One region of the Mesorhizobium japonicum MAFF 303099 genome, then DNA from elsewhere that is predicted to be linked to it. Evidence: predicted binding sites of a transcription regulator. Region 1 holds the regulator's gene; each other region holds the start of a gene.
The links. The regulator PhoB, encoded in region 1, activates phosphate uptake and scavenging genes when phosphate is short. The targets are predictions, from matches to a motif close to TGTCATNNANCTGTCAT.

Region 2: a site for PhoB is predicted at 2,917-2,933, ahead of MAFF_RS18805 (PhoX family protein). Genes of this name have one in related genera too.
Region 3: a site for PhoB is predicted at 2,474-2,490, ahead of MAFF_RS31940 (LTA synthase family protein). Genes of this name have one in related genera too.
Region 4: a site for PhoB is predicted at 2,028-2,044, ahead of MAFF_RS11695 (acid phosphatase). Genes of this name have one in related genera too.

The regions. Positions count from the first base shown of each region.
Region 1 is NC_002678.2:2,991,791-2,996,467, forward strand. Features, by position in the region: gene xylF (D-xylose ABC transporter substrate-binding protein) at 32-1,072, opposite strand; gene MAFF_RS15630 (ROK family protein) at 1,346-2,596, shown strand; gene phoB (phosphate regulon transcriptional regulator PhoB) at 2,609-3,298, opposite strand; gene phoU (phosphate signaling complex protein PhoU) at 3,318-4,025, opposite strand; gene pstB (phosphate ABC transporter ATP-binding protein PstB) at 4,051-4,677, opposite strand, start outside.
Region 2 is NC_002678.2:3,626,852-3,631,528, forward strand. Features, by position in the region: gene MAFF_RS18795 (flavin-containing monooxygenase) at 1-479, shown strand, start outside; gene MAFF_RS18800 (hypothetical protein) at 492-716, opposite strand; gene MAFF_RS18805 (PhoX family protein) at 850-2,853, opposite strand; gene MAFF_RS18810 (hypothetical protein) at 3,126-3,824, shown strand; gene MAFF_RS18815 (response regulator) at 3,912-4,574, opposite strand; gene MAFF_RS18820 (sensor histidine kinase) at 4,571-4,677, opposite strand, start outside.
Region 3 is NC_002678.2:6,493,327-6,498,003, forward strand. Features, by position in the region: gene MAFF_RS31935 (pilus assembly protein) at 1-464, shown strand, start outside; gene MAFF_RS31940 (LTA synthase family protein) at 507-2,468, opposite strand; gene fabD (ACP S-malonyltransferase) at 2,714-3,661, shown strand; gene fabG (3-oxoacyl-[acyl-carrier-protein] reductase) at 3,721-4,458, shown strand; gene MAFF_RS31955 (acyl carrier protein) at 4,658-4,677, shown strand, end outside.
Region 4 is NC_002678.2:2,172,808-2,177,484, forward strand. Features, by position in the region: gene MAFF_RS11690 (alpha-hydroxy acid oxidase) at 1-1,114, opposite strand, end outside; gene MAFF_RS11695 (acid phosphatase) at 1,288-1,983, opposite strand; gene MAFF_RS11700 (cytochrome c1) at 2,256-3,113, opposite strand; gene MAFF_RS11705 (cytochrome b) at 3,141-4,442, opposite strand; gene petA (ubiquinol-cytochrome c reductase iron-sulfur subunit) at 4,459-4,677, opposite strand, start outside.

The DNA.
Region 1 (4,677 bases):
GCGGCGTCGATATCGAACGGTATTGCGCCGTTTACTTGCAGGCTGCGACGCTGCCGGCGGCGACACCCGCGCAGACTTCGTCCTTCTTGATCCAACCGGCGTCGATGACGACGTTGAGATTGTCCTTGGTGATGGCGACCGGGGTCAGGAACAGCGACTTGACGGTGTTGCCGCCAGGCGTCGTGAAGTCCTTTACACCGGCGATGTCAGCCATCTTCTTGCCGTCGGCCAGCTGCGAGGCGATCTCGGCGGCGTTCTTGCCGAGTTCGCGCGCGTCCTTCCACACCGACACGGTCTGGGTGCCGAGCGCGATGCGGTTCAGCGCGGCATGGTCGCCGTCCTGACCCGAGACCGGCACGGTGCCGGCAAGACCCTGCGCCGTCAGCGCCGCGACGACGCCGCCGGCGGTGCCGTCATTGGCAGCGACGACCGCGTCGACCTTGTTGTCGTTGGCGGTCAGGAACTGCTCCATGTTCTTCTGGGCGTTGGCGGGCAGCCAGCCGTCCGTATAGGCCTCGCCGACATTCTTGATCTTGCCGCTGTCGATGGCAGCCTTGAGCACTTCCATCGAGCCCGCGAACAGGAAGTCGGCATTCGGATCGGCGCCCGAGCCCTTGATGAAGACATAGTTGCCTTCCGGCTTGGCCTTGAACACCGCGCTGGCCTGCAAGCGGCCGACTTCCTTGTTGTCGAAGGTCAGGTAGAAGACGTCCTTGTTCTCGATCAGGCGGTCATAGCCGACGACCGGAATGCCTTCGTCCAGCGCCTTCTGCACGGCCGGGCCGATGGCCGAGGCATCCTGCGCCAGGATGATCAGCGAATTGGCGCCCTGCGAGATCAGGCTCTCGACATCGGTAAGCTGCTTGCCAGGATTGGACTGCGCGTCGGCGGAAATGTACTTGTCGCCGGCGGCCTCGATGGCCTTCTTCATGGCGGCCTCGTCGGTCTTCCAGCGCTCTTCCTGGAAGTTGGACCACGAAACGCCGATGACCTTGTCCTTCGCCTGCGCGACCGACGCCAGCGTCAGCGACATGGCGACACCCGCCAGGATGGCGGCTGTGAATCTCTTCATGATATTCCTCCCTGCGCCGCGTATGGCGCGACCAAACTGGCCCGAAGGCCGGCACAGAGGCTCTATTTTTTCGAGCCTCGAAAAAACACTGATCCAACACCGGAACGCTGTCAACAACGATTCTGAGGGATTTTGATGTCCTTATGAATTTTTTTCGAGCCTCGGAATAAATAAATGACAGGACGGGCCGCTTCTGCCAGTATTTGATCGTGTCGCCGGCAGCGTTCGAGGGAGGACCGGAAGAACCGCGGCGACGGGGAGGATGTGAGAAACATGTCGGTCGGAATCCGCCACGACGATCTGCGCCGGCGCAACCGCGCCATGGTGATTGCCGCCGTGCGCCGGGCCGGTCGGCCCTCGCGCACCGAGATCGCCGCGACCACCGGCCTCAGCCACTCGACCATATCGGCGATTTCCTCCGACCTGATCGGCGAAGGCATACTGGCCGAGGGAAAGCCGAGCGAGGCCGGCGCGCTGAAACGCGGCAGGCCGCAGGTCGGTCTCGGCCTTAACCCGGAGGCCGCGGCAGTGATGACCGTGGTGCTGTCGCTGAACTTCCTCTCCGTCGCCGTCATCGATTATGCCGGCCAGGTGATATCGGAAGAACAGCGCCGGCTGGATACGCTGACCATGTCGCGCGAGGCGCTGATCGGCGAGTGCGTGGCCATCGTAAGGCGGCGTCTCGAGGATCCCGACATCGACGTGCGCAGCGTCGCCCGCATCGCGCTGGCGATCCAGGGCATCACCGACACCGAGGCCCGGGCGATGCTGTGGTCGCCGATCACGCCGCAGACCGATATCGCCTTCGCCGACATACTCGAAGCCGAGTTCGGCATCCCCGCAACCATGGAAAACGACTGCAACATGATGGCCGTGGCGCTGCGCTGGCGCGATCCCGAGCGCTACCGCGACGACTTCATCGCCATCCTTTTGTCGCACGGCATCGGCATGGGGCTGGTGCTGAAGGGCGAGCTGTTCACCGGCACCCATTCCTCGGGCGGCGAGTTCGGCCACATGATCCATCGGCCGGGCGGCGCGCTCTGCCGCTGCGGGCGGCGCGGCTGCGTCGAGGCCTATGCCGGCAATTATGCCATCTGGCGCAACGCCAGGCAGCTCAGCGAGGACACCGAGCCGGTGGCCGATGTCAGCGACGCGCAGATGCGGGCGCTGGCCGCGACGGCGCGCGAACGCGACGGACCCGAGCGCGAAGCCTACCGCAAGGCCGGCGAGGCATTGGGCTACGGCCTCGGCAGCCTGTTTGCGCTGATCGATCCAGCACCCGTTGCCATGGTCGGCGTCAGCGCCGCCGCCTTCGACCTGATCGAGCCGGCATTGCGCGAGGCGATCGCCCAGACCGCCGGTGGCCAGCACTCGGAATCGATCTCCTTCGACACCGAACCGAACGAACTGCCGCTGATCCGCGAAGGTTGCGCCATGCGCGCGCTGACCTTTGTCGACCAGGAGATTTTCGCGCCGGGCGTGCAAACGAAAGCAGGCCTTGCCGCGAAGAAAAACGTCGCCTGATTCAGGTCGTGCTCAATCCTCGCGGATCGCGTAGCCCGCCCCACGAATGGTTCTGATAACATCCGGCATGCGGCCATTGTTGACCGCCTTGCGCAGGCGGCCGACATGCACGTCCACGGTGCGCTCGTCGATGTAGATCGTCTCGCCCCAGACATTGTCGAGCAGCTGGCTGCGCGAGAACACGCGGCCGGGATGACGCATCATGAATTCGAGCAGGCGGAATTCAGTCGGCCCGAGCCGGATCTCGCTCTTTTTGCGATAGACCCGGTGTGATTCACGGTCGAGCACGATGTCGCCGACCTTGAGCACGCTGGACAGCACTTCCGGCTTGGCGCGGCGTAGCAGCGCCTTCACGCGAGCCATGAATTCCGGCGTCGAAAACGGCTTGACCAGATAGTCGTCGGCGCCGGTGGAGAGCCCACGCACACGGTCGCTTTCCTCGCCCCGCGCGGTCAGCATGATGATCGGCAGCCGCTCGGTCTCGGGCCGCATCCGCAGGCGCCGGCAGAGTTCGATGCCGGACACCGCCGGCACCATCCAGTCGAGCACCAGGAGATCGGGCACGTTCTCCTGCAGGCGGATTTCGGCTTCGTCGCCGCGTGTCACCACCTCGACCTGGTAACCCTCCGATTCCAGATTGTAGCGGAGGAGCACGCCGAGCGGCTCCTCGTCCTCCACCACCATGATGCGTGGTGCGATCATCGATTGGTTACCCCTGCGCTCAGGCCGCCGGCGCCGACATCGCCGTCTCGTCCTGTTTTGGACGGTTGGCGGGCAGTTGCGTGCCGGTCAGGACATAGTACGCATTCTCGGCGATATTGGTCACGTGGTCGCCGATGCGTTCGAGATTCTTGGCGCAGAACAACAGATGCGTGCAGGCCGTGATGTTGCGCGGATCTTCCATCATATAGGTCAGCAATTCGCGGAAGACCGAGGTGTATTTGACGTCGATGCGCTCGTCGTCGGCGCGCAGCTTCGCCAGTGCCGCGGCATCGCGCGCCGCATACTCCTCGATCACGCCCTGCACCTGGATCAGCACCAGCTGCGCCATGGCGTCGATGGAATGCGACAGGTCGCGCGGCGTGGCGCTGAGGCCGACAGTGCCGACCCGCTTGGCGATGTTCTTGGCAAGGTCGCCAATGCGTTCGAGGTCACCAGCCATGCGGATCGAACCGACCACATGGCGCAGGTCGTCGGCCATAGGCTGGCGCTTGGCGATCAGCGTGATGGCGCGGTCGTCGAGTTCGCGCTGGCGCGCATCCATGATGGCGTCGTCGGAGACGACGCGCTGAGCGAGAGCATTGTCGGAATTCAGAAGCGCCTTGGTGGCGCCGCCGACCATCGAGCCGGCGAGGTCGCCCATGTCGCTGATCAGCCTGCTGATCTGTCCGAGATCCTCGTCGAAGGCTGCGACTGTGTGTTCGGCCATGATCCTGGTCCTCGTATGCGTGCGATCAGCCGAAGCGGCCGGTGATGTAGTCTTGCGTGCGCTTCTCGCGAGGCGACGTGAAGATCTTCTCGGTGCGGTCGAATTCAACCAGTTCGCCCAGATACATAAAGGCCGTCTGCTTCGACACGCGCGCCGCCTGCTGCATGTTGTGGGTGACGATGACGATCGTGTAGTCGGCCTGCAGCTCGTCGATCAGTTCCTCGATCTTGGCGGTCGACAGCGGGTCGAGCGCCGAGGCCGGCTCGTCGAGCAGGATGACCTCCGGCTTCACCGCCACGGTGCGGGCGATGCACAGCCGCTGCTGCTGGCCGCCCGACAGGCTGAGGCCGCTGGCATTGAGCTTGTCCTTGACCTCGGTCCACAGTGCCGCGCGCTTCAGCGCCTGCTCGACACGGCCGTCCATCTCGGCCTTGCTGATCTTCTCGTAGAGCCTGACGCCGAAAGCGATGTTTTCGTAGATCGACATCGGGAACGGCGTCGGCTTCTGGAACACCATGCCGATCTTGGTGCGCAGCAGGTTGAGGTCCTGCGAACGGTCGAGAACGTTCTGGCCGTCGAGCAGCACCTGGCCCTCGGCGGTCTGCTTGGGATAGAGCTCGTAGATGCGGTTGAAGACGCGCAGCAGCGTCGA
Region 2 (4,677 bases), 640 kb from region 1:
GTTTGCCGCTGCGCGTTGCCGATGCGGTGATGGCCGCGACGCAGCGCCTGGTTTTCGGCGATCTCACCAAATTCGGCATGCCGCCCGCGCCGTCGGGCGGCGCCAGCCGCCTGACCTCCGACTACACCGCGATCGCCGCGGACGACGGCGCCGTCGACGCCATCAAATCGGGCAAGATCACCGTGGTGCCGGCGATACGGGAATTCACCCGCGACGGCGTGATCCTGGCCAATGGCAGCCTGGTCGATCCCGATATCGTCATTGCCGCGACGGGCTATCGCACCGGGCTGGAGCGCATGGTCGGCAATCTCGGCGTGCTCGACGGCAAGGGTGTCCCGCTCTTCAACGGCGGGCAAGCCGACCCGAAACTGCCCGGTCTTTGGTTCACCGGCATGCGGCCGAGCATTCGCGGCTGCTTCGCCAATGCCGCCATACTGGGCAAGGCGATCGCCAGGCGGATCGCCGGAGCCGGCCGCTAGCGACTTCGCTTCTCACGCTGATTTCGGCTCCAGCCGACGGAAACCGACGGCTTCCATCAGCATCTCCTCGTCGACCATGCCGGCATTGTGGAGCGCGAGCAGGTTGAGGGCGATCTCGCGCGCTTCCGGCGATTCGGGCCGTGCTTCGCGCCGCAGGCAGGCTTCGTCAAAGACGCGCTGCAGCCTGGCGATGTCGGCGGGCTTCAGCAGGCCGCGGTCATAGACTGACTTCGACATAGCGGTGGTCTCCTGGGAACGACCTAGGGCGCTACCAGTAAATTGCCAATCTTTCCCGGAGCTTGAATAGATTCACGCCGAAGGAGGGGCGGTGGCAAACCGAAGCCCTCCCTCGATATTTGCGGACCCGATATCAGACCGCGATCTTGCCGCCGCCCTGCTTGGTGATGGCGACGACCGACGGCCGCACCGGCATTTCGGGCTTGAAGTCCGGCCAGCGCGTTGACAGGTCTTCATAGTAGGACGGGCGGCCAAAGCCTTCCCAATCCTCGCCGCCATCGCCCGGATGCTGGACCGCGACGAAGGCGGTCTGGTCGTCGGGCGCAAACAGCGGGCCGCACATTTCGGCGCCGATCGGCACGCGGAAGAACAGTTTTGATGTCGCCCGCGCAGCCCCCTCCGTGTCGACCGCCCACAGGCCGTCGGTGCGGCCGGTGGCCTTCGGGCCCTGGCCGTCGGTGGCGACCCACAGGCGCCCGGCCGAATCGACCGCGCAATTGTCGGGCATGCCGAACCAGCCATTGGCCGTCGTCGCCGTCGAGAAGGTGGCGCCGACATCGGCAACCGCCGGATCGCCGCATTTCAAAAGCACTTCCCATTTGCCTTTGGTGGCCGTGAAATCGCCGTTGGTCTCGGTGATCTCGATGATGTGGCCGAAGGCATTTTCGGCGCGCGGGTTGGCGGCATCGACCTGGTCGGCCTTGCGCTTCGAATTGTTGGTCAGCATGACATAGACCTTGCCGTTGACACCATTGGGCTGGATGTCCTCGGGCCGGTCCATCTTGGTGGCGCCGAGCAGATCGGCGGCGCGCCGCGTCTCGATCAGCACGTCGGCCTGGCTGCCAAAGCCGTTTTCCGCCGTCAGCGGTCCCTGGCCGAAGACGATCGGAAGCCAGTCGACCGTGCCGTCCTCGGCGAATTTGGCGACATGCAGCGTGCCTTCGTCGAGCAGGTCCTTGTTGGCGGCATGGTCATTGGCGTTGAAGGCGCCCTTGGTGACGAATTTGTAGACATAGTCGAAGCGCTCGTCGTCGCCGAGATAGAAGACGACGCGGCCGTCCTTGGCGACGATCGATTCGGCGCCCTCATGCTTGAAGCGGCCCATGGCGGTGCGCTTCCTCGGCGTCGAATTCGGATCGTTGACGTCGACCTCGACAATCCAGCCAAAGCGATTGGGCTCGTTAGGTTCCTTGGCGAGGTTGAAGCGGTCGTAATGCGCGCCCCATTCATAGGCGCCTTCCGGAATGCCGAGCCGCTTGTAATTGGCGGCTTCCTTGTGGCCTTCCGGCAGTTCGCCGGAGAAATAGCCGTGGATGTTCTCCTCGGCCATCACATACGTGCCCCACGGCGTGACGCCGCCGGCGCAATTGTTGAACGTGCCGAACACTTTCGTGCCGGACGGATCGGCATTGGTCTTGACGCGGTCATGGCCGGCGACCGGCCCCGACAGCGCCATCTCGGTGGTCGAGGTGATGCGGCGGTTGCGCTTGCCGTCGCGCACCACCTGCCATTTGCCTCCCTCCTTGCGGATCTCGACAATGGTGCCGCCATGCGCCGCCATCTCGACATCGACCTGCTCCTTCGAGAGCGGTGCGACCTCGGCCTTCTTCTTCCCGTCCTTCTCGACGATCGAAACGATGCCCGGGAACATCAGATGCGGGTTGGTGTATTCGTGGTTGACCACGAGCAGGCCGTGCTCGGCCGAGCCGTCGATCGCGATATAGCCGACATAGTCGTTGTTGTAGCCGAACTGCCTGGCCTGCGCCTCAGCCGACTGTTTCGTCGGGTCGAATTCCGGCGAATCGGCAAACAGCGGATCGCCCCAGCGCAACAGCACGTCGGCGTCGTAGCCCGGCGCGACATGATGCTTGTCGTCGATGCCGGCCTCGAGCTCGTCGAATTTGAAGGCCGAGCCTTCCGCGGCGCGTGCATCGTCGGCGGCGATCATGGCCAGCGGGCCGACCGTCGCGGCGATCGCCGAGACGGCGAGCGATCCCTTCAGGAATCCCCGGCGCGAGAACCGCGCGGCGATGATGTCGCCCATGGTGCGGTTGTCGGTGGGGTTGATGGCCGGACTGTCGTTTTCCTCGAGCAGGCTGGTGCGGAATCGGGTGTCGGGGGAGCGATGGTCGGTCACGGAGGGCCTCTGGCTTTGGAGTGGCTGGAGCTTGTTGCCTGTTCGACCCCTTACGTCAGACCGATCACATTTTCGTGACATCATAGCGGCTCCGCAGCTCCGCGCGAGGCGGTTGTCACCGTGACATCGGACTTTGGTCCAATCTTGCGCTGGCAAAAGTCCTGGAGGACAAACGCAACGGTCGGAGGTCGCTTCCGGCCAACACATCTTTCGGCGATGTTGCTGGTTGCAACGTTGGGGTGGGCGCGCCGGCTCAATCGACGGAGATCAGGATGCACGGATCGATCACGGCCCGGTGTCGCCGGCTGACGCTCGTTTCGGCGGCTGCTCTGGCGCTGACCATCATTCCCTATCGAATTTCCCTGCACGGATCCGCTCCCGGAATCGACGCCGCATCGGCACAGGCCGCCAAGGGCGGCAATGGCGGCGGTAACGGCGGCGGCAATGGCGGTGGCAACGGCGGCGGCAATGGCGGCGGCAATGGCGGTGGCAACGGCGGCGGCAATGGCGGCGGCAATGGCGGTGGCAACGGCGGCGGCAACGGCGGCGGCAATGGCGGTGGCAATAGCGGCGGCAACGGCGGCGGCGATAGCGGCGGCAACAGCGGTGGCAACGGCGGCGGCAATGGCGGCGGCAACAGTGATGGCAATGGCGGCGGCGATAGCGGCGGCAACAGCGGTGGCAACGGCGGCGGCAACAGTGGCAACAGCGGTGGCGGCAATTCCGGTACCGAAGGCGGTGGTGAAACCTCGGGGTTGGGCAAGGGTCAGGTCGACAAAGGCGTCAGCCATGTCAACGGCACGACCGGTGACAAGGTCGAGGTGAGCGACAACAAGATTACAGTCACACACCCCGACGGCATCACCGAAAAGATCGAGAACGGCCGTTTCAAAATGAAGGATGCGCTGGGTCGCACGATCATCGATCGCCGGGCCACGCCGGCCGATGTCAGCCGTCTAAAAGCCTTGTGAAACTGGTTTAGTTTTGACGCAATTCCCAAGGGAAAACGCTACGCGTTTTTCCCGGGAAGGCCGTTCCACACTTTTCCTGGAATTGCTCTAAGGGCGGTTTCTGTCCCGCTCGCGGAATTCGCGCATCATGAGAGCCGCTTCGGTGCGGTTTCGCACATTGAGTTTCGACAGCACCCCGGTCATGTGGTGCTTGACCGTTTTCTCCTGCAGCTCCAGGCGCAAGGCGACCTCCTTGTTTGAGAGCCCCTCCGCCACCAGCCGCAGGATTTCAGTTTGCCGTTCGGTCAGTTGCCGCAACCGGTCCGCCGCGCCGTTGGCAGATTGCGGGGACTGGAGATCGGAAAGCAGCCGCGCCGACAGCGTCGGCGAAAGATAGCTCTCGCCGGCCGCCACATTGCGCAGGATTTCGGCAAGCGCGCGCGATCCGACACCCTTGAGGATATAGCCCTGCACGCCTGCGTTCAGCGCCGTGGTTACGTCGGCATTGGTCTCCGACACGGTCAGCATGACGATCCTCTGGGCGGGATGGACGGCAAGGATGCTTGCAACCGCGGACAGGCCGCCGCCCGGCATGGAGATATCGAGCAGCAATATGTCAGGCTGCATCGTCGAGGCGATGCGTTCGGCATCTTGCGCTGTCGCGCCTTCGCCGACGATCTCGAAACCTCCGATCTCCGACAGGCTGCGCGTCACGCCTTCGCGAAACAGCGGATGATCGTCGACAATAGCGATGCGGATAGTGCCAATCATGCTTGCTCCTCGACCGAAAGACTGATCACCAATCGCGTGCCTTGCGCTCCGGTCACGGTCTCGAACTGGCCGCCAATGCTTTCGACCCGCTCCCTGAGGCCGG
Region 3 (4,677 bases), 3.5 Mb from region 1:
GTTCGGGCACCAATGTCTCCGAAGGCCTGTCATGGGGCATGCGAGTGCTGTCGCCCGCCGCGCCCTACACCGATGGAGCGCCGTGGAAGACGCCCGGCATCAGCAAGATCGTGCTGTTGCTCACCGACGGCGAGAACGTCGTCTATGGCGCCAGCGAACAGCCGACGAAGTCCGACTACACATCCTATGGCTATCTGGCGGGTGGCCGTTTCGGATCGGACGACCAGACCGCCGCGGCGCGCAATGTCGACGGCTGGACCAAAAGCGTTTGCACTCAATTGAAGAACCAGGGCGTGCAAATCTACACCATGGTGCTGCAATCCGACACCGCCGCCAACCGCGCGCTTTACAGCGCATGTGCCTCGGACCCGAGCGGCTACTACGCCGTCAACGATCCGGCCAAATTGCCGGACGTTTTCCAGCACATCGCCAACAAGTTCTCAAGGCTGCAGCTGACCAACTAGCAGCCTATCACGCGCGAGCCAGGCACCTCTAAGGATCACCCCTCAACTCATGTGAGCGACAACCTTGTCGACCGTCTCGGGGAAGAAGTCGGGCGCCGCGTGGCGCTTGCCGAACATCATGTCGTACTGGATGAGCTGGAAATCGCGGATCGCCGGGTCGATCTCCTTCTGGCGCGACCAGTCGGGCGTGGCCGCGCCGGCCGGCGTCAGAAGCAGGTTGCGGTCGACGACCCGGTAGCGTTCCCGCATCTCGCCCAGGAAGCCCGTATAGTAGGGATGGGTGATGCCGGCGGCAGTCAGGATATGATAGGGCAGGAATGCCGGGCTCACCGTGCCGAGGTCCGCGACCGGACCGGAACGGTTCGACCAGATGATCAGTGGCGTTTCGTGATGGTCAAGGGCGGCTTGCGGTGTCGGCTCCTTGCGCGGCGCGACATTGTCCTTCAGGAAGCCGGTTTCGACATAGACCGGCCCCAGCGGTGGCAGATGGTCGCCGAAGAAGGCGACAATCGTCGGTCGCTCCCGCTTCTTGGCCCATTCGATCAGACGTTCAAGGCCGCGGTCCGCGTCGGCTGAACCTTCCGCATAACTCAACAGCGAGTCGCGCGCCCATTGGCTGATCGGCGCCTGCACCGCGTGGGTCGGGTTGTAATAACGGTTCGGTTCGTAGGGGCCATGGTTCTGCAGGCTGACCGCGAAGAAGAACACCGGGTCGTCGCTGGCGCCGGCTTCGCGGATGATCTCGTCGGTCATCGCCGCGTCGGATGCCAGCGGTCCGCGCTTTTCCATGGGCGGCAGCGTCTCTTCCGACTTGAAATCGTCGAAGCCGAAATCGGCGTAGACCGCGCCACGGTTCCAGAACCAGTTGGTGCCGGGATGGATGGCGCGCGCCCTGTAGCCTTCGCTTTTCAGGAAGGTCGCCACGGAAGGCGTCGGCGTGCGCACATATTGCTGGTAGGGGATGCTGCCAGCCGGCAGGAAAGCGTTGGAAAAGCCGGTCAGCGCCTCGAATTCGATGTTGGCGGTCATGCCGCCGAATTCAGGCGAGAACATCGAACCGGAACGCAATGCCCGCACGGTGGGAATCGGATCCGGCGTGATGGTGACGCCTGGCAGCTTGGTCGGATCCCAGAAGGATTCGCTCATGACGATAATGATGTCGGGCTTTTCATCGGGCACCGAGGCCGTCATCTGCGGCCGGTCGATCGCCGCGATCGCCTTGTCCGTATAGCCCGGCGGTGCCGAGACATGCGCCATCGGCACGTTGAGCGCGAAGGCGAGCGCAAAGCCGTTGGAGGCGTAGTTTTCCTTCTGGTCCCACATGATCGGGATGATCTGCAGCCGGTCCCTGGTCCAGGAGAAGGTGGCATAGTCCATGATCGAGACGAAGAAGGCGAGCAGCGGCACCGCCAGCGTCAGCCGGGCAAGGCGGCCCTTGTGGCTGAGCGCTGGAACCTTGCGGCGCCACAGCCGCCAGCCATAGACGAGCAGCGACAGGCCGGCGATGATGCCGGTGACCATGGCGAGCGCGGTCATCGGCCGCTCACGCACCAGAAGCGGCAGCAGCGCAAAGATCTGGCGAGCGTAGAGAAAGTCAGTCGGGTAGAGCGGATCGCCGAGATAATGCGATTTCTGATGGCCGACAAAGGCCAGCGCCAGCGTCAAGGGCGCGACGATCATCAGGCTCTGATGGCTGCGTCCCAGCAAGGCGTCGAGACCGATGAGGATCAGCGCGAACACAACGATGGTGGTCCAGCCCGGCTTGAGCGGCTGCAGGAAGAAGGAAACGGTGCCGGCAAAGTCGCCGCGCACGATCAGTTCGATGGCAAACACCAGGATGGCAGAGATCGCCAGGCTTATCAGCCCGTAACGGACGACCGGCCATCTCCGGCCCGGCAGATAGCCGGTGGACGGATCGTCTTCCAGGAATTGAGGCACGGCTTTACCCGCGCGTTTCGAACTCTTTGCCACTTTCACTTCCCACCCAGCGACAACCCAAGTCACGCGATTGTCATATAATTGTCACGCAAAGCTAGCGCCTGTGGCGGAAATAAGAAGAGCCAGCAAACGATTCGTGAGCGGTTTTCATCAGGAGTGATCGCCAAAAAGCCTTTTGGAACAGGCACTCGGCGCACGGTTCGGAGCTGGGTCCGGGGTGAACCGGGCTTGACTTGGCGGCCCGCCTTGCGCCACAGGCAGGGAAAATTCGTGTTATCAGCCAAGTAAAACCAGTCTTCGGGAGCCCTCGCATGGCCGTCGCATTCACCTTTCCGGGACAAGGCAGCCAGGCTGTCGGCATGGGCAAGGACCTCGCCGATGCCTTTCCCGAGGCGCGCAGGGTCTTCCAGGAAGTCGACGACGCGCTCGGCGAGAACCTGTCGAAGCTGATCTGGGAAGGTCCGGAGGAGACCTTGACGCTGACGGCCAATGCGCAGCCGGCGCTGATGGCGGTTTCGTTGGCGGCGATCAGGGCGCTGGAAGCGCGCGGTTTTTCGCTGAAGGACAAGGTCGCCTATGTCGCCGGCCATTCGCTGGGCGAATATTCGGCCCTTGCCGCAGCCGGCTTCGTTTCCGTCGCCGATGCGGCCCGGCTGCTGCGCATTCGTGGCAACGCCATGCAGGCGGCGGTGCCGGCCGGCGAGGGCGCCATGGCGGCGATCATCGGACTGGAGCAGCCAGATGTCGAAGCCGCTTGCATCGAGGCCGCGCAAGGGGCCAGCAAGGTCTGCCAGATCGCCAATGACAATGGCGGCGGCCAGCTGGTCATCTCCGGCGCCAAGGCCGCGGTCGAGCTGGCTGCCAAATTGTGCACCGAAAAGGGCGCCAAGCGGGCTCTGATGCTGCAGGTCTCGGCGCCCTTCCATTCGGCGCTGATGGCACCGGCTGCCAATGTCATGCGCGAGGCGCTCGCCGGTGTGACGAAGCATGCGCCGGGGGTGCCAGTGGTGTCCAACGTCACGGTGACCCCGACCAGCGATCCCGACGAGATCGCCCGGCGCCTGGTCGAGCAGATCACCGGCCGCGTGCGCTGGCGCGAAACAGTCGAATGGTTCGGCGCCAACGGCGTCACCACGCTTTACGAGATCGGCGCCGGCAAGGTGCTGTCGGGCCTGGCTCGGCGCATCAACCGCGACATCGCGACATCGGCCGTCGGCACGCCGGCCGATGTCGAGGCCGCGCTGGCCACATTCGCATAATCCACTGGCGATTTGACCCCACCCGTGTGAAGGGTGTTTTCTCAGATCAGGAGACGAAAATGTTCGAACTGACCGGCCGCAAGGCGCTCGTCACCGGCGCATCGGGAGGCATCGGCGAGGCGATCGCCCGCGTGCTGCATGCGCAAGGCGCCATTGTCGGCCTGCACGGCACCCGCATCGAGAAACTGGAGGCCTTGGCGGCCGAACTCGGCGATCGGGTCAAACTGTTCCCGGCCAATCTGTCGAACCGCGACGAGGTCAAGGCGCTCGGCCAGAAGGCGGAGGCCGATCTCGAAGGCGTCGACATCCTGGTCAACAATGCCGGCATCACCAAGGACGGCCTGTTCGTGCGCATGTCGGACGCCGATTGGGACTCCGTGATCGAGGTCAATTTGACCGCCGTTTTCCGGCTGACCCGCGAACTCACCCATCCGATGATGCGCCGCCGTCATGGCCGCATCATCAACATCACCTCGGTGGTCGGCGTGACTGGCAATCCCGGCCAGACCAACTACTGCGCCTCAAAGGCCGGCATGATCGGCTTCTCCAAATCGCTGGCGCAGGAGATCGCCACCCGCAACATCACCGTCAACTGCGTCGCTCCGGGCTTCATCGAATCGGCGATGACCGACAAGCTCAACGACAAGCAGAAAGAGGCGATCATGGCGGCGATTCCAACGCGCCGCATGGGAACGGGTGCCGAGGTGGCGTCCGCCGTCGCCTACCTTGCCTCCAACGAAGCCGCCTACGTCACTGGCCAGACCGTCCATGTCAATGGCGGCATGGCCATGATTTGACGGATGTGGCGGGGCTGTGAAAAGAGACCATTTCGCCTTGGACCTCAGCCATTTTTCGTGTAATGCGGCCCGCAACCCGGCGGTTCGGGCAAAAACCGGTTCGTAGCCGTTGCGTTTCCGGCAGGACCATCTTTCAGCTTGATTAGCGGCATTCTGCCCGCTAACGAAGACAGACAAACAAAAGACGAGGATGCCCCAAATGAGTGACACCGCAGAGCG
Region 4 (4,677 bases), 820 kb from region 1:
GTCCGATCGAACTGCAGCCCATCAGCTTCATGCCGCGCTCGATCTCGACCCGCATCTGTTCAAGCGCCCTTTCGACACCCGGCTGGCCGGCCGCCGCCAGCGGAAACAGATAGTAACGGCCGATGCCGACCGCCTTGGCGCCGAGCGAGAGGGCCTTCAGCACATGTGTGCCGCGCTGCACGCCGCCATCCATGATGACATCGATCCGGTCGCCGACGGCCTCGACGATCTCGGCCAGCTGGTCGAATGCCGCCCGCGACCCGTCCAGCTGCCGGCCGCCATGATTGGAAAGCACAATGCCGCTGCAGCCGATCTCGGCGGCGCGTTTGGCGTCCTCGACCGACATGATGCCCTTGAGGCAGAACGGCCCCGACCACTGCCTGACCATCTCGGCGACATCGTCCCAGGTCATCGACGGATCGAGCATTTCGGTGAAATAGCGGCTGATCGACATCGTGCCGCCGCCCATGTCGACATGCTCGTCGAGCTGCGGCAGCTTGAACCCTTCATGCGTGAAATAATTGATCGCCCAGGCCGGCTTGAGCGCGAACTGCGCCATCCCCGCGAGGTTGAGCTTGAAGGGAATGGCAAAGCCGGTGCGCTTGTCGCGCTCGCGATTGCCGCCCGTTATGCTGTCGACGGTCAGCATCATCACCTCGACGCCAACTTGCTTCGCCCGCTGCATCATCGCCCGGTTGAGGCCGCGATCCCGGTGGAAATAGAACTGGTAGACCTGCGGACTGCTGCTGATGCTTCGAGCCTCCTCGAGGCTGACGGTGCCAAGCGAGGAGACACCGAACATGGTGCCGTATTTGGCGGCGGCCTTGGCCACTGCGCGCTCGCCCTGGTGATGGAAAAGCCGCTGCAGGGCGGTCGGCGAGCAGTAGAACGGCATCGCCAGCTTCTGCCCCATCACCGTCACCGACATGTCGATCTCATTCACCCCGCGCAGCACGTTGGGGACGAGGTCGCAGGTCTCGAAACTTTCGGTGTTGCGGCGATAGGTGACCTCGTCGTCGGCCGCGCCATCGATGTAGTCGAAGATCGGCCCCGGCAGCCTTCGCTGCGCCATGCGGCGGAAATCTGAGAAGTTATGACAGTCGTTGAGTCGCATCATCGATTTCCAAGGCCGTGGCGGGTCAGCCTTTGCCGCCCCTCGATGCGTCGAATATCAATCCGATGGCGCCATGCCAACGGACTAATTGCGGAACTGCCGCAGAGCATGGCCAAGCACAAAAAAGGGGCGCCCCGAAGCGCCCCTCCCTCGAAATCGACTGCTGACGAAGACTACATCCCGAGATCGGAACGAAGCTCGGCCCTGGCCACTTCATATTCGGCCTTGAAGTCATCCCGGTTGAGCAGGACCGCGGCGATGACGCTGCCGGAGATCTTGCCCATCTCGACGTCCGACGCGTAGTGGATACCGCCAATCTCACGGTTGTGGGCGTATTCGGCCGCGCGCGCCATGATCTCGGCGCGCTTCTCCGGAACCATGTCGGCAAGGATGATGCCCATCATGGTGCCGACCGTGGCATGGCCGGACGGCCAGGAGCCGGAGCTCGACAACTTGACCACCGGCTTGACGAGGTCGCTGAGTTGATGCGGACGCGGGCGCTTCCAGACATCCTTGGCCGGATCGACGACAGCGCCTTCGGTCTCGACCACGCGATCGAAGAAGGCGCTGAACTTTGGTAGCTTCTCCTTGTTGAAATTCGGCCCCATCACGTTGGCGAAGCGCCAGACATTCTCCTCGGAGTCGGCAACGGCGCCGGCCACCATCTCGGGCGTGCGCGTCACCTGCAGCGTCAGCACCTCGCCAAGTTCGGCCTTGGTCTGAGCCGAATCGTTTGCCGGCGGCGGCGGCAGGATCATCGTCAGGTCGATGTCTTTGTTTGTGACGAAGGGTTTAGCGTCTTCGGCCTGGGCGGCCGAGCCGATGACCAGCAACAGCAGACCAGCAGTCAGCGATGCGTATCTCTTCATGGGTGCGATCCTTTGGTGGCAATGACGCAGGATCGCTGTTGGCGGTGACGGCCATGTGACACAGCCTGTCGTCTGAAATGCAAAAAGGCGCCTTTCGGCGCCCTTTCGTGACCGTATTAGCTTGGCAGCCCAGGTATGTCGAGATTCAGGTCAGGCCGAGCCGAAAATGGTGGCTTCCGAGGACCGGAGCGGAGCGTACTTGAAGTACGTGAGCACCGGAAGCGCAGGATGCCGGCATTTGCAGGCCGGCATCACCTGAATATCGGCATACTTTAGTGCGCGACGCCTTCCCACACCTTGCGCTTGGTCAGATAGACCAGCGCACCGAAGAGCAGCAGGAACACCAGCACGCGGAAGCCCATCTTCTTGCGAGCTTCCATGTGCGGCTCGGCCGCCCAGGTCAGGAAGGCTGATACGTCGCGGGCATACTGGTCGACGGTCTGCGGCGAACCGTCATCATAAGTCACCTGGCCGTCGGAGAGCGGCTTGGGCATCTTCAGCGACACGCCGGACATGAAGTATGGGTTGTAGTGCGTGCCCTCGGGAATGACCATCCCGGCCGGCGGCGTCTGATCGTAGCCGGTCAGCAGCGAATGGATGTAGTCGGGGCCGCCCGCGTCATACTGGGTGAAGATATCGAAGACGAACTGCGGAAAGCCGCGCTCGACGCCGCGTGCCTTGGCCAGCAGCGACATGTCCGGCGGGGCCGCGCCGCCGTTCGAGGCAGCGGCGGCTTGCTCATTGGCGAACGGCGCCGGGAAATGGTCGGATGGCTTGCCGGGGCGGTCGAACATGTCGCCGGCGTCGTTGGGGCCGTCATGGACGGTGTATTCGGCGGCAAGCGTCTTGATCTGGGCGTCGTTGTAGCCGAGGTCCGACAGCGTGCGGAACGCCACCAGGTTCATCGAATGGCAGGCCGAGCAGACTTCCTTGTAGACCTTCAGGCCGCGCTGCAGCTGCGCCTTGTCATAGGTGCCGAACGGGCCGGTGAAGCTCCAGCTCATTTCCTTCGGCTCGTTGATCGGGAAATGCGTGGGTGCCGCCGCGTTGTGCGCCTCTTCGGCCGCGAACGCTGCGGTGCCGGCGGCCACAAGGCCAACCAGCGCCAGCGAGGTGAGAATCTTTTTCATGCCAAATCCCCTTAGATTCTCTACCGCTCAGCCCTTGGTCTCTGGCGCGGCCGTGGCGCCCGCCGGATGCCCGCTGCCGCCCTTGTTCTTTTCGAGCACCGCCTCGGTGATCGAGTTCGGCAGCCTGCGCGGCGTCTCGATCAGGCCGAGCACCGGCAGCGCGACCAGGAAGAAGGCGAAGTAGAACAGCGTCGCCATCTGCGCCATGAACACATAGCTGCCTTCCGCCGGCTGCGAGCCCAGCCAGCCCAGCAGGATGGCATCGGCCACGAACAGCCAGAAGAACAGCTTGTACCAGGGCCGGTAGACCGCCGAGCGCACCTTGGAGGTGTCGAGCCACGGCACCAGGAACAGCATGGCGATGGCGCCGAACATGCACAGCACGCCGCCGAGCTTGGAATTGATCGGCCCGATGTTGAAGGTGATGGCGCGCAGGATCGCGTAGAACGGCAGGAAGTACCATTCCGGAACGATATGGGCCGGGGTCTTCAGCGGGTTGGCGACCGTGTAGTTGTCCGGATGGCCGAGATAGTTTGGCAGGTAGAAGACGAAATAGGCGAAGAAGAACAGGAACACGATCATGCCGAACGCGTCCTTGATGGTCGCGTAGGGGGTGAAGGCGACGGTGTCGGTCTTCGACTTGACCTCGATGCCGGTCGGGTTCGACTGGCCCACCACATGCAGCGCCCAGACGTGCAGAACGACGACGCCGGCAATCATGAACGGCAAGAGGTAGTGCAGCGCGAAGAAGCGGTTCAGCGTCGGATTGTCGACGGCAAAGCCGCCAAGCAGCAGCTGCTGGATCCAGTCACCGATCAGCGGAATGGCGCTGAAGAAGCCGGTGATGACGGTGGCGCCCCAGAAGCTCATCTGCCCCCATGGCAGCACATAGCCCATGAAGCCGGTCGCCATCATCAGCAGATAGATGATGCAGCCCAGGATCCACAGCAACTCACGCGGCGCCTTGTAGGAGCCGTAATAGAGGCCGCGGAAGATGTGGATATAGACAGCGATGAAGAAGAACGAGGCGCCGTTGGCATGCATGTAGCGCAACAGCCAGCCGGAATTGACGTCACGCATGATCTTTTCGACGGAGCCGAAGGCGAGATTGGTGTCGGCCGTATAGTGCATGGCCAGCACGATGCCGGTCAGGATTTGCGCCGTCAGCATGATCGCCAGGATGCCGCCGAAGGTCCAGGCATAGTTGAGGTTGCGCGGCACCGGATAGGCGATGAAGCTGTCGTAGACCATCCGCGGCAGCGGCATGCGGGCGTCGAACCAGCGTTCGATACCGGTCTTGGGCGTATAGGTCGAGTGTCCCTCGCTCATCGAAATATCCCCTGCCTCAACCGATAAGGATCTTGGTATCGGAAATGAATTTGAATACCGGCACAGCCATGTTTTCCGGCGCCGGGCCTTTGCGGATGCGGCCGGCGGTGTCGTACTGCGAGCCATGGCACGGGCAGAACCAGCCGCCGAAATCGCCTTCCTGGCCGAGCGGGATGCAGCCCAGATGCGTGCAGACCTGAACCATCACCATCCAGGCTTCCTTGCCAGGCGTGGT